DNA from 4 places in the Planococcus sp. APC 3906 genome. Region 1 is predicted to be linked to each of the others. Evidence: predicted binding sites of a transcription regulator. Region 1 holds the regulator's gene; each other region holds the start of a gene.
What was found. The regulator LexA, encoded in region 1, represses DNA repair genes until DNA is damaged. The targets are predictions, from matches to a motif close to CGAACATATGTTCG.

Region 1 (6,000 bases):
GAAGAACGATGGCACGGCTTTTGCAATGGCATTGACCATGTCGCCTGAAGAAGCACGAGTCGCTTGTTTTTTACCAGCTTCGTAGACAGGGAAATCTGCATCGAAGTTCTCTGGCAATTCGCCTTTGATCGCTTTTTGCAGCTGCTGAGCCAATTCCGGATGTGCCGCTTCGTATTTAGCGAACAATTCGTTCCAAGCTTTTTCAGCGTTGCCGCCAAGCTCTTCAGTCGCTTTATTGAATGTTTCATAAACTTCTTCTGGAACATAAAAATCTTCGTCAAAAGTCCACTTGTAATATTCTTTAACAAGTTTCATTTCAGCTTCACCCAGTGGTGCTCCGTGAGCATCCGCTTTACCGGATTTGTTTGGCGCGCCGTAGCCGATGACTGTTTTTACTTCGATCAATGTCGGTTTGTCCGTTGATTGTTTCGCTTGCGCAATTTTTTCAGACAAATCGTCCAGCTTGTTGCCGTCGTCTACGCGCAGGTAGTTCCAGCCATATGATTCAAAGCGCTTTTGGATGTTTTCAGAGAAACTCATGCCAAGATCGCCGTCAAGGGAAATATCATTGCTATCGTATAAAACGACCAATTTGTTCAACTTCAAATGCCCAGCAAGTGAAATCGCTTCGCCTGCGACACCTTCCATCAAATCTCCGTCTCCGCAAAGAGAGAAGGTATGGTGATCGATGACATCCATATTGTCTTTATTATATGTAGCTGACAAATGGCGCTCTGCCATAGCCATGCCCACTGCCATGCCGATTCCTTGGCCAAGTGGTCCAGTTGTCGCTTCTACGCCAACTGTGTGGTGATATTCCGGATGTCCCGGTGTTTTCGAATCCCATTGGCGGAAGTTTTTGATCTCGTCCAATTCAAGCCCGTAGCCGCTCAAATGCAGCAAGCTGTATAAAAGCATTGAACCATGCCCCGCTGACAGTACGAAACGGTCACGGTTGAACCAGTTCGGATTTTTCGGGTTGTGGTTCATGTGTTTAGTCCATAATGTATAAGCCATAGGAGCTGCTCCCATTGGCAATCCCGGATGCCCTGAGTTCGCTTTCTCAATCGCATCGATGGAAAGTGTACGTATAGTAGTTACCGCAAGTTGATCTGCATGGTTTGACATAAAAACATCCTCTCATTAACAATTTTAATCCTATTCTAGTGTAGTCAACAATAGGCAAGAATACAACTAGAAATGCGCAATAGCCGAGCGCTGAAGTCTAGGCACAACAAAAAAAGAATAAGTATTAATTTAAATACTTATTCTCCCGAATATTTTTGACTTTCTCCGGCGTAACATCGTTGCCTTCCGGATCAATCACTTTTACGTTTTCAATTGTGCCGCGCATCGTTTGGCGGAAAGTCGACAAGTATTCCTGGCGCAATGCAGATTGTTCTTTTGCCTCTTCAATGGACAAGCCCGCGGTCTTGGATTTTCGTGATAATTCGTTAATGCGTTTTATTTTATCTGGTGATAACAATAGAATCCCGCCTTTCTTCTACCATATCGTACAAAAGAAGCGGGATTTCTGCAATATATTAGCCTTCTTTCATCTCAAGGAATTCCCTGTAGCGTCTGTGGACGGTTGCTTTGCTTGCCTGATAGCCGAAGCCTTGCAGCGTTACCGCAATTTCATGGAACGTCAGCCCATTCTGTTTCAGGCTGACAATCTGGTCGATCGGCAGGTCTAAGCGCTCGCGGCCATCAGGGTTGCCCCGGCCTTTAAGATTGCGTTCAGGCTTGTAGCCATTTTCAACAGCGCGTTTCATGCCGCGTTTGATCTTGGCATTATGTATTTTGCGCTGGTACTCTTCAACAACCGCTAAAATCTCCAATACCATGTCATCCATATCGTTCAATGCGATGGGTCCTTGATCGGTCAATGTAAAAACCTCCACGCCATATTTTTTCATGACATGAAGCAGCGCGATTCGTGCATGGCCACGGCCAAGGCGGGTTTCATCCTGGATGAATACCGCTGAAACTTTATCGGTTTTAATGACGTTGAGCATCTCCAGAAGCCCTTCCCGGTCCATTTCGTAGCCGCTGTGCTGATCTGTAAAGATGTCTGAAACCATGTATCCTTGTGCAAATGCGAATTTCAATAATTCTTCTTCCTGCCGTGCAAGTGAACTTTCCTGTGTGTCTTTCGTGGTGCTGACGCGGCAATAAATTAATGCAGATTTCTTCATTCTGCATCACCCGCCAGTTTGGTGGTTTCGTCTGGGGCGAATTTCAGTTGTTCGCTGGGGATTTTGATCGATTGTCCGGCTATGATCTTCGGAGTGCTTAAGCCGTTCTCCTTCATGATTTCTTCAATCCACTCCTGATGGGGAGTATTGCCGCTGAAAGATTCCGCAAGTGTCCATAAAGTATCGCCTTGTTCAACTTGCACCAGGCTCATTTGGCCTTCCTGCGCATTATGGGTGAACACCGAATAAAATGAAAAAGATAGGATCAGAAGAAATAGTACTGTCAGGTAAGAATTTTTTTGGATGAATGTCATAAGAACCGCCTCCTAAGAATGTGTGTTCGGAATGTATGTTCTTACTTTAATGCGAACAAGTGTTTTTGTCAACAAATAAATTCGAACCTATGTTTGCATTTCATATCCCAAGTTGGTATACTATTGGTAGAAAACATGCTGAACTACTAAAAAGAGGTGAAACTGTTGAAAAAAGTATCGAAGCGCCAAGAAGATATTTTGACATTCATAAAAGATGAAGTCCGGGCTAAGGGCTATCCGCCATCCGTACGTGAAATCGGAGAAGCAGTTGGCTTGGCATCAAGCTCGACTGTCCATGGCCATCTTGCCCGCCTTGAAAGCAAAGGCTTGATCCGCCGCGACCCGACAAAACCGAGAGCAATCGAAATTATCAGCACAGACGATTCACTGATCGAGAAAAGCCCTGTCCTTCATGTACCGCTCGTCGGTAAAGTAACTGCTGGCGTTCCGATCACTGCGATTGAAAATGTGGAAGAATATTTCCCGCTCCCACAAACCTACGGAACAGAAGACGACCATATTTTCATGCTTGAAATCATGGGAGAAAGTATGATTGAAGCTGGCATCCTGAATGGTGACTATGTCGTAGTTAAACAACAGCAAACCGCTAACAACGGCGACATCGTTGTGGCGATGACCGCTGATGACGAAGCGACAGTCAAACGATTTTTCAAAGAAGACAATTATTTCCGCCTGCAGCCTGAAAACTCATCGATGGATCCAATCATCGTAGACCAGGTCTCCATCCTTGGAAAAGTGGTCGGCGTATACCGCCAATTACATTAATCACATACACAAGCATAAAAGCGCCGAGAGAAATTTCTCTCAGCGCTTTTTTAATTGCCATTATTTTTTTTGGCCAGCCAAAATCAGCATCAGCGGAATGCGTTCCCGCCGTTCAAACTCAGCATCGGAATCAAAATTGGCCCGCACAGGATGGCCCTCTTTGAGTGCCGTTACAGTAAGCGCTGCATTCGCAAGCGCTGTGAAATAGGTTTCAATTGTCCGGTGATGCTTGACGACCGTCTTTCCTATCCAAGGTTCTTGGCGTTTGCCTTCCTTGAAATAATCATCCACCAGCCAATCGCCTCTAAGCTCCCCTTGGTCTTTGCTGGTAAATGCTGCTGTGGTAACCGGGTGCTGTACAGTGAAAACGAATTTCCCGCCCGGCAGCAGCGAGCGGTGGACTTCTTCAAACAAGCGCTCGATATCTGACAGGTAATGGATGACAAAACGGGAGACGATCAAATCGTATTGCGCACCGTTTGCTTTAAACAGCTCAAGGTCTGCTGTTTCGATTTCCCCTCCCAGAGACGCTGTGGCTTTGGTAGCCAATTGCGCCATCTCTGTAGAGCCTTCAATCCCTGTATACGATGCCGCCCCTGCCGCAAGCAGCTTTTGGCCGAATGAGCCGTCTCCGCAGCCCAGATCCAAAATTTCTTTGCCTTTGACGTCGCCAGCCAGCTTCCAAATTATCGGTTCTTCAATCGCGTTGTTTGGACTTTCTTTGCGGTTGCGCCGCTTTAAATAACGATTCAAAAAATCTTTTTCATCGTAAACACTTGAACCTCTGTATTCCATCCATAGCCAGCTCCCTGCCATTAATTTTCTGCATAAAAAAAGCATCCGATAAAACGCGATGCTTCAGGCCTTATAATTCATAGACCATGATGTATTTTACTTGAGTGATGGTGATACGGTATAGGCGATCGTTGTCCTGGTCAGTAATTTCAAACGTGCCATGGGTAGGAATATTCCGCAATGCTGATTCCTTATCTTCTGCATATGATGTCAGGACAATAGTATTGCCTTGGTCAAAATAAAATTCCACTTGAAAAGTTTTCATGCATAGGGCCTCCTTAAAATCAGATTATTTTCGCTTCTGTCTATCATACACCATGAAAGGGGTGTGTTGTGCATTCTTTTTTTGAATTCAATCGCATAAAAAAATAGGGAAAACCCCGGATACGGACTCTTGGGGAGCCGAATCCGGGGTACCGGTTTTCCGAAGATCGTATTCAATTTTTGCTTTCTTGCTTTTGCTGTTCCGAAATCCACCAATCGATATGCCTCAAGTCAAAAAAGATTGTATTGGCGTAGGACTGGCTATGTGGAATCTGCCTTTTTGCAATGCCTTCATTAATCTGCTCTTCAGTCATCGGGCACCCTGCTGATTCTAAATACTTCAGCAGATCTTTTACCCCTTGAATTTTTGTCAAATTAATCACCCCCCACAAAATCTTCTTAAGCACTAAGAAAATTCAGTACGGGTTATTAATCCTATTTATGAATTCTATTAAATAATACCCCGGTGCCCATTGCGCTAAACGCTTCATAATAATAATTCCGGAAAAAATTTTAAAAATAAAAATACATTTTATGTATTTTAATTAGTTAATTAGCTTTACAAATGCTAAAAAATTAGTAAAATCAAATTATAAGGGGAGTGAGAGAAAAGATGGATAATCTTTTAGCAAAACAGAATTTAAATGCACAGCAATTGACGTTATTGAATGGTGAATATGAGGACAAGAAAAAGAGCACGGCGGCAGCCTATCTTCTCTGGTTCTTCTTGGCGCCGATCGGTGCACACAGATATTATTTGGGAGACATCGGTGTAGGAATTGCGATGACATTAACATTAGGCGGTTTTGGAATATGGGCATTGATTGATGTTTTCTTTATCGGCGGGCGTTTGCGCGCAAGAAACACAGAAATTGAAGCAGATCTAATCCAAAAAGTTTTGGCTACATCACCTGCAGAAAGAATTGCATAATTATTAAAAAACCGCCAGCGCAATTTGCGCTGGCGGTTTCATTTTGCTTAATACATTTTCAGGTATTGCTCGCGCTCCCATGGGTGAACCGCAATGCGGAACATATCCCACTCGATTTCTTTCGCTTCTACAAAGTTGTTTGTGATGTGTGATCCAAGTGCTTTTGTCATCACTTCGTTGCTTTGGAACTCTTGCAGAGCTGCGTACAATGTTGGCGGAAGATCTTGGATGCCGACAGCTTCGCGCTCTTTTCTGTTCATTGCGTAGATATTGCGGTCTACAGCTTTAGGCGGCGTCATTTTCTTCTTGATGCCGTCAAGGCCAGCAGCCAATAATACAGCCATTGCCAAGTAAGGATTTGCAGCAGGGTCAACAGAACGTACTTCTACGCGTGTCGACAATCCGCGTGATGCCGGGATGCGGATCAACGGGCTGCGGTTTTGTCCAGACCATGCAACGTAGCAAGGTGCTTCGTAGCCAGGTACAAGGCGTTTGTAAGAGTTGACTGTCGGGTTCGTAATAGCTGTGAACCCTTCAGCGTGCTCAAGAATTCCTGCAAGGAATTGGTAAGCTGTTTCGCTCAACTTCAATTCGCCGTCTTCATCCAAGAAAGCATTTTCGTTGCCTTTGAATAGGGAAACGTTCATGTGCATCCCTGATCCGTTGACGCCGAACAATGGCTTCGGCATGAATGTTGCGTGCAGGCCGTGTT
Region 2 (6,000 bases), on a different contig from region 1:
CCACTTTTGGAAGGCCCGTCATGACGTCGCGTCCGCGGATTTCCATGGTTTCTGATTTATGGGGAACTAGGGCATAGCCAATTTCTTTTTTGACATTCTCGGCAGTGCGCTCGCCAATCAACACGTTATAATGCTTGCGGACGTATTGGATAATATCTTCGTCCATGCGATCGCCGGCAACTTTTACTGTGTTGGCAGATACGACGCCGCCGAAAGAGATGATGCCGACTTCTGTTGTGCCGCCGCCGATATCGACGATAACGCTGGCGATCGGCTCGCTGACAGGAAGGTCAGCGCCGATTGCTGCTGCTACCGGTTCTTCAATCAAATGAACGGTTTTCGCGCCGCTTTGTTTAACTGCATCGTGTATAGCTCGGCGTTCTACTGAAGTAGCGCCGCACGGTGTACAAACCATCACATTCGGTTTGCGGAAAGAAGTGCCCATTTGCTTAGCCGCTTTTTGCATAACCATTTTCAATAATTCAGTAGTGACATCGAAATCTGCGATAACGCCATCTTTTAATGGGCGCACAACACGGATTGAACCTGGCGTTTTGCCGATCATGGCTTTTGCATCTTCGCCAATCGCAATAACGCGGCCAGTCTTTGTATCTAAAGCAACCACTGAAGGTTCATTTAAAATTATGCCTTTTGATTTTGTGTATACTAAAATATTCGCTGTTCCTAAGTCAATTCCAATATCTGTTGAAGAAAACATGCCTAAACTCCTCCTAATAATAAACAAGTACCATTTTGCATTTTACCACGTAAAAAATGCGGTAAAAAGAACGAAACAAGAAAATGATACATAAGAAAGGTCTTATGTTGGAAAAGAAGCCATTTTATAGGGTATAAAGGCATATATTGTCATCCTGCTGTAAAATAATTGATGTTGAACTGTAATAAATAAATTATATCGAAACAATAAAAAACACCGCTTTTTTAGGAAGAATTCGCTGTTTTTAGACAAACTTGAAATTGAAGTATTCCTTTTCATTTCGCTTCAACGCACTTACATGTCCCGAAGCTAGCGCAGCGTTGCAGAGACAGAGACAGGGACAGGGACAGGGACAGGAGCATATGTTTTATCGGGGCTGTTTTACGGAATATCGACCATTTATAAATTTCAACTATATAAGCTGAAATTAAGAATTAGCACAAATATGCCGCTTCGGCGCTTTGGACAGAGCAAAGACGATTGCTCCTGCGCAAGCTCGTCGCAAAGGAAATGGTCCAAATTTCATTTGGCCATCTCCTTGGCTCCCGCAATAAGCCGAGAAAACCACTCGTCTTATTGCTTCGCCCAGTCCGAAGCCGCGCCGGCGCCAAGATATTTTTCGATATGGAGCAAAACAGCGGAGACGCCTGCGGAATAGCGAGACTCTCGAGACCCCGAAGGAAGCGTAGCGACCGAGGAGGCTTGGGAGCGAGCCCGCGGCAAGCGAAGCTGTTTTGTGGAATATCGATAACCGAAATCATTAATTCAATTTATATAGTAGCTCATACTAATAAAAAACACCGCTTTCTCAGTGAGAAGCGGTGTTTTTTATTAATATTTTTTTTCTGGAAGTGGATCAACGTGTTCTGCATCATGAGTATGAAGCTCTTTGCGCAAAAAGTACATCAAAGTGAAAAAGAACAGGAAGATTACAACCATAAACCCGAGGGTTACTGTAACGCCATATAACATAGTGATAACTCCTCTCTAAACTGTCATTATCAATATTTAGTATACATGATAAACTGGGAAAAATTAAGTGTCGAATTAGCGATACTTAAAAAGCCCAGTTGCCTCCGCGGAAAACAGGCTCGCGCGTGCCGTCCTCTAGAATGCCGTCAATGTCCATTTTCTCAGAACCGACCATAAAGTCGACATGCGTGATGCTTTGGTTCAAGCCATGCGCCGTTAGTTCATCCGGTGACATTGTTTTGCCGCCTTCCAGGCAGAATGCGTAGGCGCTGCCGATGGCAAAATGGTTAGAGGCATTTTCATCAAATAATGTGTTGTAGAACAAAATATTTGAATCGGAAATCGGTGAATGGTGGGGCACAAGCGCCACTTCGCCCAAATGGTGCGAACCTTCATCCGTGGCCACCAATTCCTTCAAAACTTCTTCGCCTTCGGCAGCTGTGACTTCAACGATGCGGCCGTCTTTGAATGTGATTTTGAAATCGTCGATGATGTTGCCGCCATAGCTCAATGGTTTTGTGCTGGACACAAAGCCGTTTACGCCTGTTTTTTCAGGAACGGAAAAGACTTCTTCAGTCGGCATATTTGCCATGAATTTGTCGCCTTTTTCATTGATCGAGCCGGCTCCACACCATAAATGACCTTTTGGAAGAGCGACTTCAAGGTCGGTGTTCGGTGAAGTATAATGCAATTTCGCGTATTTTTTGCTGTTCAGGTAATCCACTTTGGTGTGAAGCAATTCATCGTGCTTGATCCATTCTTCCACAGGATTGTCGAGGTCAGCCCGCACTGCTTTGAAGATGGCATCCCATAAGGCATCGACTTGCTGTTCTTCTGGCAAATCGGAAAAGACTTTGGCAGCCCATGCTTTTGATGGTGCTGCAAGAACGGTCCAGCTGATTTTATCGGATTGGACGTATTGGCGGTATTTGTTCAACGCCGTTCCTGTCGCTTTTTGGTTGGCTGCGATGCGTTTTGAATCGATGCCTTTCAAAAGGTCCGGACTTTGGGAAACGATGCTCATGAAAGCAGCGCCTCTTTCGGCAAGAATTTCGCGCTCCTGGACTTTCCAAGCAGGGTAATCGGAAAATGAATCTTCCGGCGCCAGTTCAAAGCGGACGCGTGTAATTTCATCGTCAAGCCAGTCGACATAAACTTGTTTAGCACCAGCCTCGTATGCTTTTTTCGTAACCACGCGGACAAATGGTGCTGCGTCCAATGCTGCAACTATGTATAATTCCTGATCCTTTTGGATATTAACCCCTACATTTATTGCGAGTTCTGCGTAACGCGTCAATTTTTGTTCAAATGATGTCAATTGAATCTCCCCTTTCATCCTTCCCATTTTAGCAATTTTCAGATTGCCATGGCAATGTTTTGGCAATAAAAGGCGGAAATAAATAACTTGCAAAATAAATTATAAAAGTTTATATTATAAACAAATGTTTGTTCGGGAGGTGGAAATGTGAACAAGAAGGAAATCGAAGTGCTGGAATTGATTCGGAAAAACCCGTATTTATCCCAACAGGAAATGGCTGAGCAATTGAGTGTTTCGAGGCCGACAGTGGCGAATCTGATTTCCGGATTGATCAAGCAAAGGAAGATTGCGGGACGTGCGTATATTCTGCCAGAAGAAGATACGGTGATTTGCATCGGCGGCGCGAACGTGGACCGCAAATTCCGTTTGGAGCATGCGGCGCAGATGGGAACTTCCAATCCGGCGAGCGTCAGCCGCAGCATTGGCGGTGTGGCGCGCAACATCGCTGAGAACCTTGGGCGCCTCGGCCATTCGGTGAAGCTCATGTCAATCGCCGGAAATGATCCGGAATGGAACTTGATAGAAGAAGCATCCAAATCATTTATGAACACGGAATTGACGAAAGTGGACGCTGCTTTGTCGACGGGCACTTATACGGCAGTACTGGAGCCCGGAGGTGAAATGGTCATCGCAATGGCGGACATGGCGATTTATGACGCCATGACGCCCCAATACATCCGCCGCAGCGAAGCAGATCTGTTGTCAGCTAGTTTTATTGTGTCGGATTTGAATTGTCCGGCTGACACACTGGATGAAATCCATAAGCTGGCGAAATCCAAGAGGATCCCTTTTGCCATCATTCCGGTTTCAGAACCGAAAATGAACCGCTTGGGCAAGGATTTGATTGGCATTACGTGGCTGATTTTAAATCGCGGAGAAGCTGGCCGCTTTTTGGATCGTTCTATTTCAACAGAAGAGCAATGGCGGCAAGCAGTTGAAGAGCTCATGCGTCTCGGTGCTGAACATGTCGTGGTCACAGGCGGCAAGGAAGGCGTAATGGCTGGAACAGGCGGCAATGTCCGCCATTATGCGGCGCACCCGGTGCCCGCTATCGTAGAAGTGACAGGAGCGGGCGATGCTTTTTCCAGCGGAATCATCCACAGTTACCTGAACGGGCAGCCATTCAACAGCAATATTGAAGCAGGGCTTGCCAATGCGGCGAAAACCCTGCAAAGCGCATTGACTGTGCGCAGCGATTTATCCGCTGAACAATTACAGCGAGAACTGGAGGAACGAACATGACAAAATTAGCAGACATGATTACCTATTCAACTGAAGTACAACAGGCAATGGACAACAAGCAGCCGGTGGTGGCACTCGAATCCACGATTATTTCACACGGCATGCCGTATCCTCAAAACGTTGAAACAGCGCGAATCGTTGAAGCGATCATCCGTGACAACGGGGCAGTGCCAGCAACAATTGCCATCATGGACGGAAAAATCAAAATCGGTTTATCCGATGACGAATTGGAACTTTTGGGCAATAGCCCGGACGTGGCGAAAGTATCTCGCCGCGACATCGGCCAATTGATCGCGACGAAAAAATTGGGTGCCACTACAGTTGCAGCAACAATGATTTGTGCTGAGCTGGCAGGCATCCGTGTATTCGCAACTGGTGGAATCGGCGGCGTTCATCGCGGTGCCGAAACGACAATGGATATCTCAGCGGACCTTGAAGAATTGGCTTCAACGAGCGTAGCGGTTGTTTGTGCAGGCGCGAAATCGATTTTGGATATCGGGCTCACGCTCGAATACCTCGAAACGAAAGGTGTTCCGGTCATCGGCCACCAAACGGATAAAATGCCGGCTTTCTATACACGTGACAGTGGATTTGACTTGACGTTCCGTGCAGACGATGTGGCTACGATGGCTAATGTCCTCAAAGCGCAATGGGATCTTGGGCTTGAAGGCGGAGCGGTTATCGCCAATCCGATACCTGAAGAGCATGCGCTGGAAGAGTCGTTCATTTCCGGGATTATCGAACAGGCAATGGCGGAAGCCAAGGCGCAAGGCATAGCAGGCAAAGAAGTGACGCCATTCCTGCTTGGCAAAGTGAAAGAACTGACGGGCGGATCGAGCTTGGTCGCAAACATTGAATTGGTGAAATACAACGCTCAAGTCGGCGCGCAATTGGCTGTAGAACTAAATAGGCTATAGGAATCGATTTACGGGAAGCCCTCCAAAAGAGGGCTTCTTTTTGCATAAACAGAGGGTTTTCGTGTTTTCATTGGATGGCTTAACGGGTACAGAAAAACAAGGAGCTGAAATGCATGAAAACAGATGTATTTATCAGTGGCGGCGGAGTGGGAGGTTTGACACTTGCCCTAAAGCTTGTCCAAAGGGGCGTAGATGTCGTAGTGGCTGAGCGGCTGACGAATAAGACCCCTGTATATAAAGGTGAATTATTGCAGCCGAAAAGCATGCAGATTTTCGACCGCCTTGGCCTGTTCGATGCTATCCATTCAAGCGCCAATGAAATCAAAGTGCTCGATATGCTGGAATTATCAAGTTCCCTGAAAGTAAGGGACCAATCATATATGGATTACAGCGTGCTGCCCGGCAAATACGATGCGGCTTATATGATTCACCACGAAGAGTTGAAGAAAGTCCTGCGAGATGCCGCAGCAGAATACGAAAATTTCCATTATTACAGCGGCACCGCCTGCAAAGGGTTTACGGAAAAAGCGGCGATTTTGCAAAAAGGCGATGACAAGTTCGAAGTCGAGGCCGATTATTTCATCGGCGCAGAAGGGCGCACATCGGTAACGCGCAAAGATATGGGCATTGAAGTGAAGCAGACGCTCTACAACCATCATTTCCTGACAGTCACTTTTCCGAGAGCGGAAAACTTCAGGGATGGCAAAATCATCTCCACGTACAATCGGTTCCTCGGTCTCTTTCCATTGCCCGACCAGCAAGTGCGCAGCGTTTATCTGATACCTGAAGGCGATTACCAGGAGCTGAAAAAAAAGCCCATCAGCCATTTTCAT
Region 3 (6,000 bases), on a different contig from region 1:
GCTGTCCGCTTCGTTGCGCAATTCCGTGATGTCGGTGTTCGTCAAGCGGTATAGCTGCAAGCTGACGATCGCTTCCGCTTGCGCCTCAGAAAAGGCGAATGAAGAAATCAAGTTGTTCTTCGCATCGCGTTTGTCTTTTGACGCGCGGATTGTTTTGATGACTTCATCGAGGATCGACAACGCTTTGATCAAGCCTTCGACGATGTGCATGCGGTCGTTCGCTTTTTGCAAATCGAATTCCGACCGTTTCGTGATGATTTCTTTCTGGTGAATGATGTAAGCGTCAAGCGACGTCTGCAGCGTCATCATCGTTGGCCGGCGTTTGTGGATGGCGACCATATTGAAGTTATAGCTCACTTGAAGATCCGTATTTTTATACAAGTAGTTCAAGATGCCATTGGCGTCCATGTCTTTTTTCAATTCGATGACGATGCGCAGGCCGGTTCTGTCGGATTCATCGCGGACTTCCGAGATGCCTTCGAGTTTGCGGTCGAAGCGCTGGTCATCGATTTTTTTAATCATGCTGGCTTTATTGACTTCAAAAGGAATTTCGGTGATGACGATTTGCTCTTTGCCGCCTTTAAGCGGTTCGATATCCGCTTTCGAGCGGATGATGATCTTGCCTTTACCGGTTTCATAAGCTTTGCGGATGCCGTCGACGCCTTGAATGATACCGCCTGTCGGAAAATCCGGCCCTTTGATGACCGTCATCAGCTCTTCAACCGTCGCGTTCGGATTGTCCATGCGCATAAGCACAGCGTCAAGCACTTCGTGCAACGCGTGCGGCGGGATATCCGTCGCGTAGCCGGCAGAAATACCGGTCGAACCGTTCACCAGCAAGTTCGGGAAACGCGATGGCAAGACCGTCGGCTCCATATCCGAATCATCAAAGTTCGGGATGAATTCAACGGTGCGCTTGTCGATATCGCGCAGCAATTCGCCGGCAATCGCCGACAAACGCGCTTCGGTGTAACGCATCGCAGCTGGCGAGTCGCCGTCCATCGAACCGTTATTGCCGTGCATTTCAACTAACATGTGGCGCACTTTCCAGTCCTGGCTCAAGCGCACCATCGCTTCATACACGGATGTATCACCGTGCGGATGGTAGTTGCCGATTACGTTACCGACCGTTTTAGCGGATTTCCGGAACGCTTTATCATTGGTATTGCCTTCTTTGTACATGGCATATAAAATCCGGCGCTGAACAGGTTTCAACCCGTCGCGCGCATCCGGAAGTGCGCGGTCCTGGATGATGTATTTACTGTAACGCCCAAACCGATCGCCGATGACTTCTTCTAATGGCAGATCTTGATAACGTTCGGTTTGTGTCATACAACTTCCTCCTCAGCATGAATTAAATCATTTTCCAAAATGTTGCCGTCTTCTTCCATACCGAAGTCGACGTTGTTTTCGATCCATAAGCGGCGCGGCTCCACTTTATCGCCCATCAGCGTTGTGATGCGGCGTTCAGCGCGTGCCCCGTCTTCAATCGTGACGCGGATCAACGTCCGGGTTTCCGGATTCATCGTGGTTTCCCATAATTGGTCGGCGTTCATCTCACCAAGACCTTTATAGCGCTGCAGCATATAGCCTTTGCCCACTTTTTTCGTGGATGCTTCCAGGTCAGCTTCCGTCCAGGCGTAATCGACCACTTCTTTTTTGCCGACGCCTTTTGATACTTTGTAAAGCGGCGGCAATGCGATAAACACTTTGCCCGCTTCGATAAGAGGCTTCATGTAGCGGAAGAAGAACGTCAGCAACAGCACTTGGATGTGCGCGCCATCGGTATCCGCATCGGTCATGATGATGATTTTGTTATAGGCGATGTCCGCCACCGAAAAATCCGCCGCCACTCCGCCGCCGATTGCGTGGATGATCGTCGAAATCTCTTCGTTTTTCATGATGTCTTCGAGCTTCGCTTTTTCGGTATTGACGACTTTCCCGCGCAGCGGCAAGATCGCCTGGAATGTGCGGTCGCGGCCTTGCTTCGCTGAACCGCCGGCCGAGTCGCCCTCTACGAGGTACAATTCGTTCTTCGAGGCATTGCGGGATTGCGCCGGCGTCAATTTGCCGGACAATAACGCATCCGATTTCTTGCGCTTTTTGCCATTGCGGGCATCTTCGCGTGCTTTCCGTGCAGCCAGGCGCGCTTGTGACGCGCGAATCGCTTTGCGGACGAGCGATGCGCTCAAATCAGCGTTTTCCTCCATGAAATACATGAGCTTCTGCGACACGACTGCGTCGACAATGCTGCGGGCTTCACTCGTACCGAGCTTGCTTTTCGTCTGCCCTTCGAATTGGAGCAGCGCTTCCGGAATGCGGACCGAAATAATCGCGGCCAAACCTTCACGGATATCCGAGCCTTCCAAGTTCTTATCTTTGTCTTTCAGTAAATTGATTTTTCGTGCGTAATCGTTGAAGACACGCGTCATCGCTGCTTTTGCGCCGGTTTCGTGGGTCCCGCCGTCGCGTGTGCGGACGTTGTTGACGAACGACAAGATCGTTTCGGAATAGCCATCGTTGAACTGGAACGCGAACTCGACTTCGAGCTCGTCCTGATGGCCTTCGATATAGGCGACTTTATGCAAGACGTCTTTTTCTTCGTTCAAATACCCAACAAAAGCTTCGATGCCGGTTTCATAGAAAAACGTGTCCTGCGTACCATTGCGCTTGTCCGTCAAATCGATTTTCAAGCCTTTTAACAGGAACGCCGATTCGCGCAGGCGCTCACTCAAGGTTTCGTAATTGTATTTTGTCACGGAAAAAATCGATTCATCCGGCAGGAAATGGATTTCGGTGCCGGTTTCTTTTGTCGTTCCGATTTCTTCAAGCGTCGTGACCGGTTTTCCGCCATTTTCGAAGCGCTGGCGGTATTTCTTGCCATCGCGGTGAATCGTCACTTCCAGGAATTTGGACAATGCATTGACGACCGATGCGCCGACTCCGTGTAGCCCGCCGCTTGTTTTATAGCCGCCTTGCCCGAATTTGCCGCCTGCGTGGAGCACGGTCAAAATGACTTCCGGCGTCGGTTTGCCGCTGCGGTGCATTCCCGTCGGCATGCCGCGTCCGTGGTCGCGGACGCTCAAACTATTGTCTTCGTGGATCGTTACGCTGATTTTGTCGCCGAATCCGGCAAGTGCTTCATCCACCGAGTTGTCGACGATTTCGTACACCAAATGGTGCAGGCCTCTGGCATCTGTCGAACCGATATACATACCCGGGCGTTTTCTAACGGCGTCTAGGCCTTCGAGTACTTGAATTGCTTCTTCGTTGTATGCCGTATTTTTCGTTTTGGCCATTCTTTTTTCCCTCCAACAAAACATCTGTTCGCATTTCTTTATCTTTTAATCGTATCGCCATCCGGCACTTCTGTCAATAATCATAGAAAAAGAGAGCCAGGTGCCCTCTTATCCTAAAAAAGCCTTTATTTGAGGATAGCGTGTTCCACTTTGATGCAGCGGTCCATGATCACCGTATAGCCTGCATCGGTTAAGTCATCGAATACCGCTTCGTCCACCACATTCAATTGGGTCCAGAATACCGGAGCGTCGATAGCTTTGAAATCCCGCGCCAGTTCAGGCAGAAATTCACTGCGGCGGAAGACATTGACGATATCGACCGGTTCCGGGATATCCGCTAACGTCGCGTAGCTTTTCTCGCCGAGCACGTTGTCCGCTCTCGGATTCACCGGGATGATCCGGTAGCCCGCCCGCTGCATCGCTTCCGACACCATATAAGAGGTGCGGTCAGGATTCGGGCTCAAGCCCACTACAGCGATTGTTTTGGAATCATCAAGAACTTTTTTGATTTTTTCACGGCTTGGATTGTGCATGCAATTCACCTGTCCTTTTATTCTATCATACATGATTTTTGCTGCGTTGTTGAATAAACGATCGGATATTGTTCAATGAAGTCGCTTCATGTTAAACTAAAAAAACAAATACGTATGGCCCAAAGGAGTTTTTCATGGACATTTTGCTTCCCCTTATTTTAGCTTACTTGCTCGGTTCGATCCCATCCGCATTATGGGTCGGGAAATTGTTTTACAAAACGGATATCCGCACGAAAGGCAGTGGGAATCTAGGGGCCACCAACACCTTCCGTACACTCGGCGCAAAAGCGGGCATCGCCGTAACGATTCTCGATATTCTGAAAGGGACCGCCGCAACCATGATTCCGCTTTACATCGACACACCGATCCACCCGCTCGTCTTCGGCGTCATTGCGGTCATTGGCCATATGTACCCGGTCTTTGCGAAATTCAAAGGCGGAAAAGCGGTTGCCACATCCGGCGGCATCCTTCTTGGCTATCAATGGCCATTGTTCCTTTTAGCGGTCGCAGTATTGCTGATTGCCCTAAAAATTACAAAAATGGTTTCGTTGTCTTCCATTATTTTAGCAGTAGTTGCAGTTATTTATACAGTTATTTATACATTTTATTCAGAAGATTATCCATTTTTAATTGTCATACTCATTTTGGCGAGCTTTATCATCTACCGCCACCGGGCGAATATCGCACGGATCAAGGCCGGCACAGAGCCGAAAATCAAATGGTGAAATGCCATTGAAAGGGCGTGCAGCGCATGCAGATCAACATCAGTGAAGATGCATTCGAATGGTTCTCGAAAGAAATGGAAGTAGAAGCTGGAGACAAAGTCCGATTTTTCGTCCGCTACGGCGGCTCAAGTAAATTGCAGCCGGGCTTCTCGCTCGGTGTAACGAAAGACCATCCCGGAGAAGCGGCAGTCAGCATCGAACAAGACGACGTCACTTATTACATCGAAGAAACCGACCTCTGGTATTTTGACGGCCACGATTTGCTGGTGAGCGTCAACGACGACTTGAAAGAATTGGCTTACGATTACAAAAAAGACAACGCGTGAGAAACTTCACGCGTTGTCTTTTTTGAATTTATGCAATTGGTGCAGCATGTTTTCTTCGGTCAAAATGCGGACTTGGTGTTCTCCGAACAAGTCGAAATGCGGATAATTATTGCGCAAGTCCATCCATTCTGGCTTCAAGCCGTATTGGCGTCCCCATTGTTCGAGCTTGTCCAGATCGCTGCAGCCGACTTTCGTCACCGTCGAGCAGCCCACGAACCGCTCATCCACCCAATAATGCGTCAAAAAGGCAATTTTTCCTTCTTCCACATCGAGCTTCCAGCGCACCAGCTCTTCGCGCTTAATTCCGAACGCCATCCGAATCCTTCCTTTTCACTTCTTCGTATTTTTCATGCCATTCCGGAAACGTCTTTTGGATCGACACCGGACGGAACGTCTCTTTTTTCACCACAACGTGCTCCGACACTGCTTTTGCTGCAAGCGTGCCGTCTTCATGCAAAATTTCATAGCCGTATTTCGTGCGCAGGCGGCCGTGTTCTTCAACCCACGTGCGGACAAGCGCCTTCTGGCCATAGCGCATCGGTGCCTTGTATTGGATCGACACATCCGTAACCGGTGACAGGTAGCCTTCACTCTCCATCCCCGCGTAAGTAAAGCCTAAGTCTTCAATCAGCTTTGTCCGGCCGATCTCCAGCCAAATGATGTAATTGGCGTGGTAGACAACGCCCATTTGGTCGGTTTCCGCATAGCGGATCTCTATCTCTTTTTCACTAATAAACATTCTTCCTTCACCTCTCCTTTCAGTATACAAGAGTATGAATGGAATAAAAAAAGAAAAGCCTGTCTGTTACAAGTAAAAACGACTGTTAGCAGCTGATAAAGCTGTTCTACTTGTAAAATTAAGTATTTACTTCCCTTGCCTCACAAAATACTTTCCATCCCCCTACGCAAAAAAAAGCGTCCTGGAAACAATCCCAGGACGCTTTTTTATGAATTTATTACACTTCCAGCAATTTGTTGCGGAGTACCATCTGAAGGATCCCACCGTGGCGGTAGTAATCAACTTCCACTTCTGAGTCGAAACGAGCAAGTACTTCAAAAGTAGTTACGTCGCCGTTTTCAGCAGTTGCAGTCACTGTCAGGATATCGCGTGGTTTCA
Region 4 (6,000 bases), on a different contig from region 1:
GCAATCGGGTAGACCGCGAACACGACAACAAATAAAGAGACGCCTCCGTAAGTCAATAAAGCCGATGCGATGAGTACGCCTAGAATCGCGCGTTTGCCCCCGATCAGCTGGGTGACTTTCTTGGCAACGGCCCGCGCCGCACCTGTTTCTTCCATCAACTTTCCGAATACTGCACCAAGCAAGAAGATCGGGAACCACTTTTTAACGAATCCCACTAAACCCTCCATATAAGTATCCGTATATGCTGTATAGACATCGAGTCCGCTCAGAAGCGCGACGACGCCGGCAGCTAATGGAGCAACCCAGATAATCGACCATCCCAAATAGGCGAGCGCCAATAACAGGATCAATCCGATAAGAATGCTTAACATATGTACTCACCTCTTTTCCAATCCTTTAAAATTCCTTTACTTTAGTAAAGCAATGCCCATTATACAGGAATAAAGATATATTGAAATAGATATTGCTTAACGTAATAAATAATAAATTATTTCGATATTTTCATTTTTTCTTGTAATTTTATTAAAAATGCTCTTTAATTAAGCTTCTATAGGAAAGAATGAAAGCGGTTATCTATTATTTTGCTGGCGGACATAAAATGTTTTTGAAATAAATGTTATTTTAGAATTATTTAATTGAGCTAAAAATGCGACGATTCAAAACACATTCAAAATTTGTCCGGCAAGCGGCTGCGTTCATTTGCTTCTTATTGGAGTTCTGCATTATTTTGGAGGGAAACTGATGGATTTATTGATTATTCTATTGTCGCTGGGGCTGTTGATGTTCGCTGCCTATCGAGGCTATTCGGTGATTTTGTTCGCGCCGCTGTGTGCGCTGCTGGCGGTTTTTCTGATCGATCCAGGCAACATCCTGCCGTTTTACTCGGGTGTTTTCATGGAGAAGATGGTCGGCTTTATCAAGCTCTACTTCCCGGTCTTTTTGCTGGGCGCCATTTTTGGCAAAATCATTGAAATGTCCGGCATCGCGGAATCGATTGCCAAGACAATTGTGCGCTTGATCGGTGCCAAACAGGCGATGCTCGCCATTGTCATTCTCGGGGCGATTCTGACGTATAGCGGCGTCTCTTTGTTTGTCGCTGTTTTCGCGATTTACCCATTCGCTGTGCAATTATTCAAGCAAGCGGACATCCCGAAACGGCTCATGCCTGCGACAATTGCACTCGGTGCGTTTACGTTCACGATGGATGCGCTGCCAGGCTCGCCGCAAATCCAGAACGTCATTCCGACGTCTTTCTTCGGAACGGATATCTACGCCGCGCCGATTCTTGGCATCATCGGTGGGGCGGTCGTTTTGTTTACGGGGCTGTCCTATCTGGAATTCAGGCGCAGACAGGCGAAAAAAGCAGGAGAAGGCTATAGCGGATTCGCAACCGATGCGCCGCGTGTCGATACGCCCGGCAACGAAGAAGATGCCAGCTTAGCGCTGTCCTCAAACCAATCGTTATTCAAGCAGATTTTCGCTTTCGTGCCGCTCATTTTGGTAGCGGTCATGAACAATTATCTGGTGAAAGCGATCCCGGGCTGGTACCCGAACGGCTTCGATTTCGCCGCTATGGGGCTCGATAGCTATTCGATCGATGTCTCGGCGAACGTTGCCATTTGGGCCGTTGAAATTGCGCTCGTTGCCGGCATTCTTGCTGCGCTTGCCTTCGATTGGAAGCGAGTCACAGCGAATATGAAAGAAGGGCTCAACACGAGCATCAACGGTTCGTTATTGGCCGTCATGAATACGGCGTCGGAATACGGATTCGGCGGCATCATCGCAGCCCTTCCCGGCTTCGCGAAAATCAGCGCCGGCATATCCGGCACATTCACCAATCCGCTGGTCAACGGCGCCGTTACGACAAGCGCCCTTGCCGGCATCACGGGATCCGCTTCCGGCGGCATGGGCATCGCGCTCAGCGCCATGGGCGACCAATTCAACCAAGCCATTGCTGCGGCCAACATCCCGCCGGAAGTCATGCACCGCGTCGTCGCGATGGCGTCCGGCGGCATGGACACCTTGCCGCATAACGGCGCGGTCATCACGCTGCTCGCGGTGACCGGCCTGACGCACAAGCAATCATATGGAGATATTTTCGTGATCACGATCATCAAGACATTGGCGGTGTTCGTCGTCATCGCGGTTTATACTATGTTTGGGATTGTCTAGGTAAGAGAAGAGAATTATAAAACAGGACACGGCAAACTCATGCCGTGTCCTGTTTTTTTGACGTCATTTTGCGGTTCTGGTAAAAACCATGCGGTGTTTAAGTTTCGGGTAAAACGGTTATTGATTAAGAACAAGTGTTCGTATATGCTGAAGATAATGGCAGCGAACGATGAGAAAGAAGGGGTTCATATGTATGAAGAGATGGAGCGGCGGCCAATCATTTGCATCGACATGCGCAGCTTTTATGCGAGCTGTGCGGCGGTAGACCTTGGCCTGGATCCAATGACGGCTTGCATCGCAGTCATCGGCAACCAGGAACGGCGGGGCAGTGTGGTGCTGGCCGCGTCGCCGGTGCTGAAACGGGATTTCGGGGTGCGCACGGGCACGCGGCTGTTCGAGATTCCGGATGATCCGCGCATCCAAAAAATCGAGCCGAAGATGGGCTTTTTTCTGAAAGTGTCGATGGAAATCACCAAACTTCTGGCGCAATATGTGCCATCGGAAGCCATCCATGTCTACAGTGTCGATGAAAGCTTCGTCGACCTCACCGGTACGGAAAAGCTATGGGGCACACCGCAGACGCTTATTGCCCGCATCCAGGACGACATCATTCGGCAGTTTTCGCTGCCATCGGCAATCGGCATGGGGCCGAATATGCTGCTGGCAAAACTGGCGCTCGACCTGGATGCGAAAAAGACGGGCTTTGCGCATTGGACATTCGAAGACGTAGAGACGAAGCTTTGGCCGGTTACGCCGCTCAGTAAGATGTGGGGCATCGGCTCGCGCTTGGAAAATACATTGAACGGCATGGGCATCTTTTCGGTCGGCGATTTGGCGCGTGCGGAGCTTACGGAACTTGAAGACGTGTTCGGCATTGTCGGGAACCAGCTTTACCACCATGCCTGGGGCATCGATTTGTCTGAGCTTGGCGCACCGCTCGTCGAAGGGCAGGTCAGCTATGGAAAAGGGCAGATTCTGTACCGCGATTACACGACCGTCGAAGAGATTTCCGCGGTGCTGCTGGAAATGGCGGAAGACGTGGCGATGCGCGCCCGCACCGCAGGCAAAGCTGGCCGTACGGTGACGCTCGCGGTCGGCTACAGCAAGCACGCGTTCGGCGGCGGCTTTAACCGAGCGCTGACGATTGAAGAAGCAACGAACGACACGCTGAAATTATACCGGGCGTGCCAGAAGCTATTGAATGAATTTTATATTGGGCGCCCCGTACGCCGTTTGTCCATCACGCTCGGCAAATTGGAAGACGAAACGTCGATGCAGCTGAGCTTGTTCGAGCAGCGCAAATGGCAGACGCGGCGCTTGGGCGGCGCGATGGACCAGCTGCGCCAGAAATACGGCTCGACTGCGGTGCTGCGCGCGGTGTCGTATACGGAAGCGGGCACTGCACGGGAACGCGCGAAACTGATCGGCGGCCACAAGGCGGACGGCAATCCGTTTACGCCAGAAGGTTGATTTATTTCAAAAACCGAATTATTTTCTCCTCTTGCTGAATGATTTTTGCTAGAATAAAAAAGATTGAATAGACACAATACATACATTACAGCAAGGGGAAAAGAACATGCGCGTATTTTTGGAGTTGGGCTGGTTTTTCAAGGAACGGAAAAAGCAATACGCCATTGGCATTTTCATGCTGCTGATTGTGGCATTCCTCGGCGTTCTGCCACCGCGCATCATCGGTTTAATCGTCGATGAAATCAGCCGCGGCACCTTGACCGCAGGTTTTCTAGGAAAGTGGCTAGGTGTTCTCGCGGCAGCGGCGCTCGGCATGTACGTGCTGCGTTATGCCTGGAGGCTGATGATTTTCGGGTCGGCGATCATTCTGGCGCGCGATTTGCGCGAGAATTTGTTCCGCCATTTCACGCGGATGTCGCCTTCGTTCTACCAGAAGCGGCGCGTCGGCGATTTGATGGCGCACGCGACGAACGATTTGCAGGCGGTGCAGCAAACGGCCGGTGCAGGCGTCTTGACGCTCGTCGATTCGATTGCGACAGGCGGCTTCGTTATTGCCGCGATGGCGCTGACGGTCAGTTGGAAATTGACGTTGATCGTCTTGCTGCCGCTGCCGTTGATGGCCTACATGACGAATTATTACGGGAAATTGATGCACGAGCGCTTCCACGGCGCACAAGCTTCTTTTTCCGGGCTCAACGACAAGACGCAGGAAAGCATATCCGGCATGAAAGTGATCAAGACCTTCGGCCAGGAGCAGCAGGACATTGAAGACTTCAAACGCATGTCCGGCGAAGTCGTCGACGAGAACATCCGCGTGGCAAAAATCGATTCGATGTTCGACCCGACCATTTCGGCAATCATCGGCGTCTGTTACTTGCTGGCAATCGGTTTCGGTTCGTATTTCGTGGTCGGCGGCGAGATGACAATCGGCGATTTGATCGCGTTTACCGCGTATCTTGGATTGCTCGTCTGGCCGATGCTGGCATTCGGCTGGCTCTTCAACATCGTCGAACGCGGGCGGGCTTCCTACGACCGCATCCGGGCGCTGCTCGCGCAGCCGGCTGAAATCGATGACCGGGAAGACGCCATTGACCGGCGGCCGACAGGCGATATCGAGTTTTCGCTCCAAAAGTTCCAGTTCACCGGCGACGAACGCTCGGCGCTGCGGGACATCCATTTCACCATCAAGCGCGGCGAAACGCTGGGCATCGCCGGCAAGACCGGTTCCGGGAAATCGGCGATTTTGCGCTTATTGCTGCGGGAGTTCGACAATTACGAAGGCGATATTACATTCGATGGCGTGTCCATCAACCGCTATAAAAAACAGCGGCTGCGTGAAGCAATCGGCTATGTGCCGCAGGATCATTTCCTGTTTTCGGCGACAGTGGCCGGCAATATCGCATTTGCCCGCCCGGATGCTTCTATAGAAGAAATCCACCAAGCAGCAAAGCTTGCGCATATCCACGACGACATCCTGAACTTCACGTTCGGCTATGACACCGTTGTCGGGGAGCGGGGCGTATCGCTGTCAGGCGGCCAAAAGCAGCGGATTTCCATCGCCCGTGCGCTGATGATGGAGCCAGAATTGCTCATCTTGGATGATTCACTGTCCGCAGTGGACGCCAAAACCGAAGAAGCGATATTGGAATCGCTGAAAAAAACCCGCACCGGCGAGACGACGATCATCACGTCCCACCGGTTGAGCGCGATCCAGCATGCCCATCAGATTCTGGTCATGCACGAAGGAACGGTTGCGGAAATCGGCACACATGAAAGTTTAATGAAGAAAAAAGGGCGTTATTTCGAAATGTATGAGCTGCAGCAGCTTGAAGCGCTCGTCGAAATGGGAGGCGAAGCGTAATGGAAAAGCAGCGTGAATTGACCGGAAAAGACCAATGGCTCGTCTTCAAACGGCTGCTTGGGTATTTATTGCCGCATAAGAAAATGGTGGCGTTGGCAATGGGCCTCCTCGTCCTGACGGTCATCGGCGACGTCTTAGGGCCAATCCTCATCAAGACGTTCATCGATGATTATTTAACGCCAGGGAATTTCCCGACAGGACCCGTCGTCGGGCTCGCAGTAGCGTACGTCTTTATCCAGGCGTCGAATGTCGTCATCAGTTATTTTCAATTATTGAAGTTCCAGGAAGCGGCGCTGAAAATCATCCAGCAGCTGCGCATCGATGTCTTCACGAAAGTGCAGAACCTCGGGATGCGCTATTTCGACCGCACACCGGCAGGCAGCATCGTGTCGCGTGTCACAAATGATACCGAAGCCATCAAGGAAATGTTCGTCAGCGTGCTCATCGGCTTTCTGCAAAGTGCGTTCCTCGTGGTCGGCGTCTATATTGCGATGTTT

Region 2: the regulator LexA is predicted to act here: its motif matches at 3,130-3,143, upstream of QMA09_RS11570 (carbohydrate kinase).
Region 3: the regulator LexA is predicted to act here: its motif matches at 3,317-3,330, upstream of parE (DNA topoisomerase IV subunit B).
Region 4: the regulator LexA is predicted to act here: its motif matches at 2,300-2,313, upstream of QMA09_RS14960 (Y-family DNA polymerase).

Annotation. Positions count from the first base shown of each region.
Region 1 is NZ_JASDCW010000004.1:132,208-138,207, reverse strand. It holds gene tkt (transketolase) at 1-1,128, opposite strand, end outside; gene QMA09_RS04180 (DUF896 domain-containing protein) at 1,253-1,486, opposite strand; gene QMA09_RS04175 (YneB family resolvase-like protein) at 1,545-2,198, opposite strand; gene yneA (cell division suppressor protein YneA) at 2,195-2,512, opposite strand; gene lexA (transcriptional repressor LexA) at 2,678-3,298, shown strand; gene QMA09_RS04160 (class I SAM-dependent methyltransferase) at 3,359-4,093, opposite strand; gene QMA09_RS04155 (hypothetical protein) at 4,164-4,358, opposite strand; gene QMA09_RS04150 (hypothetical protein) at 4,531-4,731, opposite strand; gene QMA09_RS04145 (TM2 domain-containing protein) at 4,971-5,288, shown strand; gene glnA (type I glutamate--ammonia ligase) at 5,336-6,000, opposite strand, start outside.
Region 2 is NZ_JASDCW010000019.1:4,867-10,866, reverse strand. It holds gene mreBH (rod-share determining protein MreBH) at 1-718, opposite strand, end outside; gene QMA09_RS11575 (aminopeptidase) at 1,776-3,008, opposite strand; gene QMA09_RS11570 (carbohydrate kinase) at 3,156-4,250, shown strand; gene QMA09_RS11565 (pseudouridine-5'-phosphate glycosidase) at 4,265-5,167, shown strand; gene QMA09_RS11560 (FAD-dependent oxidoreductase) at 5,281-6,000, shown strand, end outside.
Region 3 is NZ_JASDCW010000042.1:9,633-15,632, forward strand. It holds gene parC (DNA topoisomerase IV subunit A) at 1-1,332, opposite strand, end outside; gene parE (DNA topoisomerase IV subunit B) at 1,329-3,299, opposite strand; gene QMA09_RS16035 (CoA-binding protein) at 3,425-3,832, opposite strand; gene plsY (glycerol-3-phosphate 1-O-acyltransferase PlsY) at 3,967-4,557, shown strand; gene QMA09_RS16045 (HesB/YadR/YfhF family protein) at 4,584-4,883, shown strand; gene QMA09_RS16050 (hypothetical protein) at 4,890-5,198, opposite strand; gene QMA09_RS16055 (acyl-CoA thioesterase) at 5,182-5,622, opposite strand; gene acnA (aconitate hydratase AcnA) at 5,840-6,000, opposite strand, start outside.
Region 4 is NZ_JASDCW010000033.1:2,886-8,885, reverse strand. It holds gene QMA09_RS14970 (GntP family permease) at 1-371, opposite strand, end outside; gene QMA09_RS14965 (GntP family permease) at 742-2,172, shown strand; gene QMA09_RS14960 (Y-family DNA polymerase) at 2,362-3,642, shown strand; gene QMA09_RS14955 (ABC transporter transmembrane domain-containing protein) at 3,749-5,503, shown strand; gene QMA09_RS14950 (ABC transporter ATP-binding protein) at 5,503-6,000, shown strand, end outside.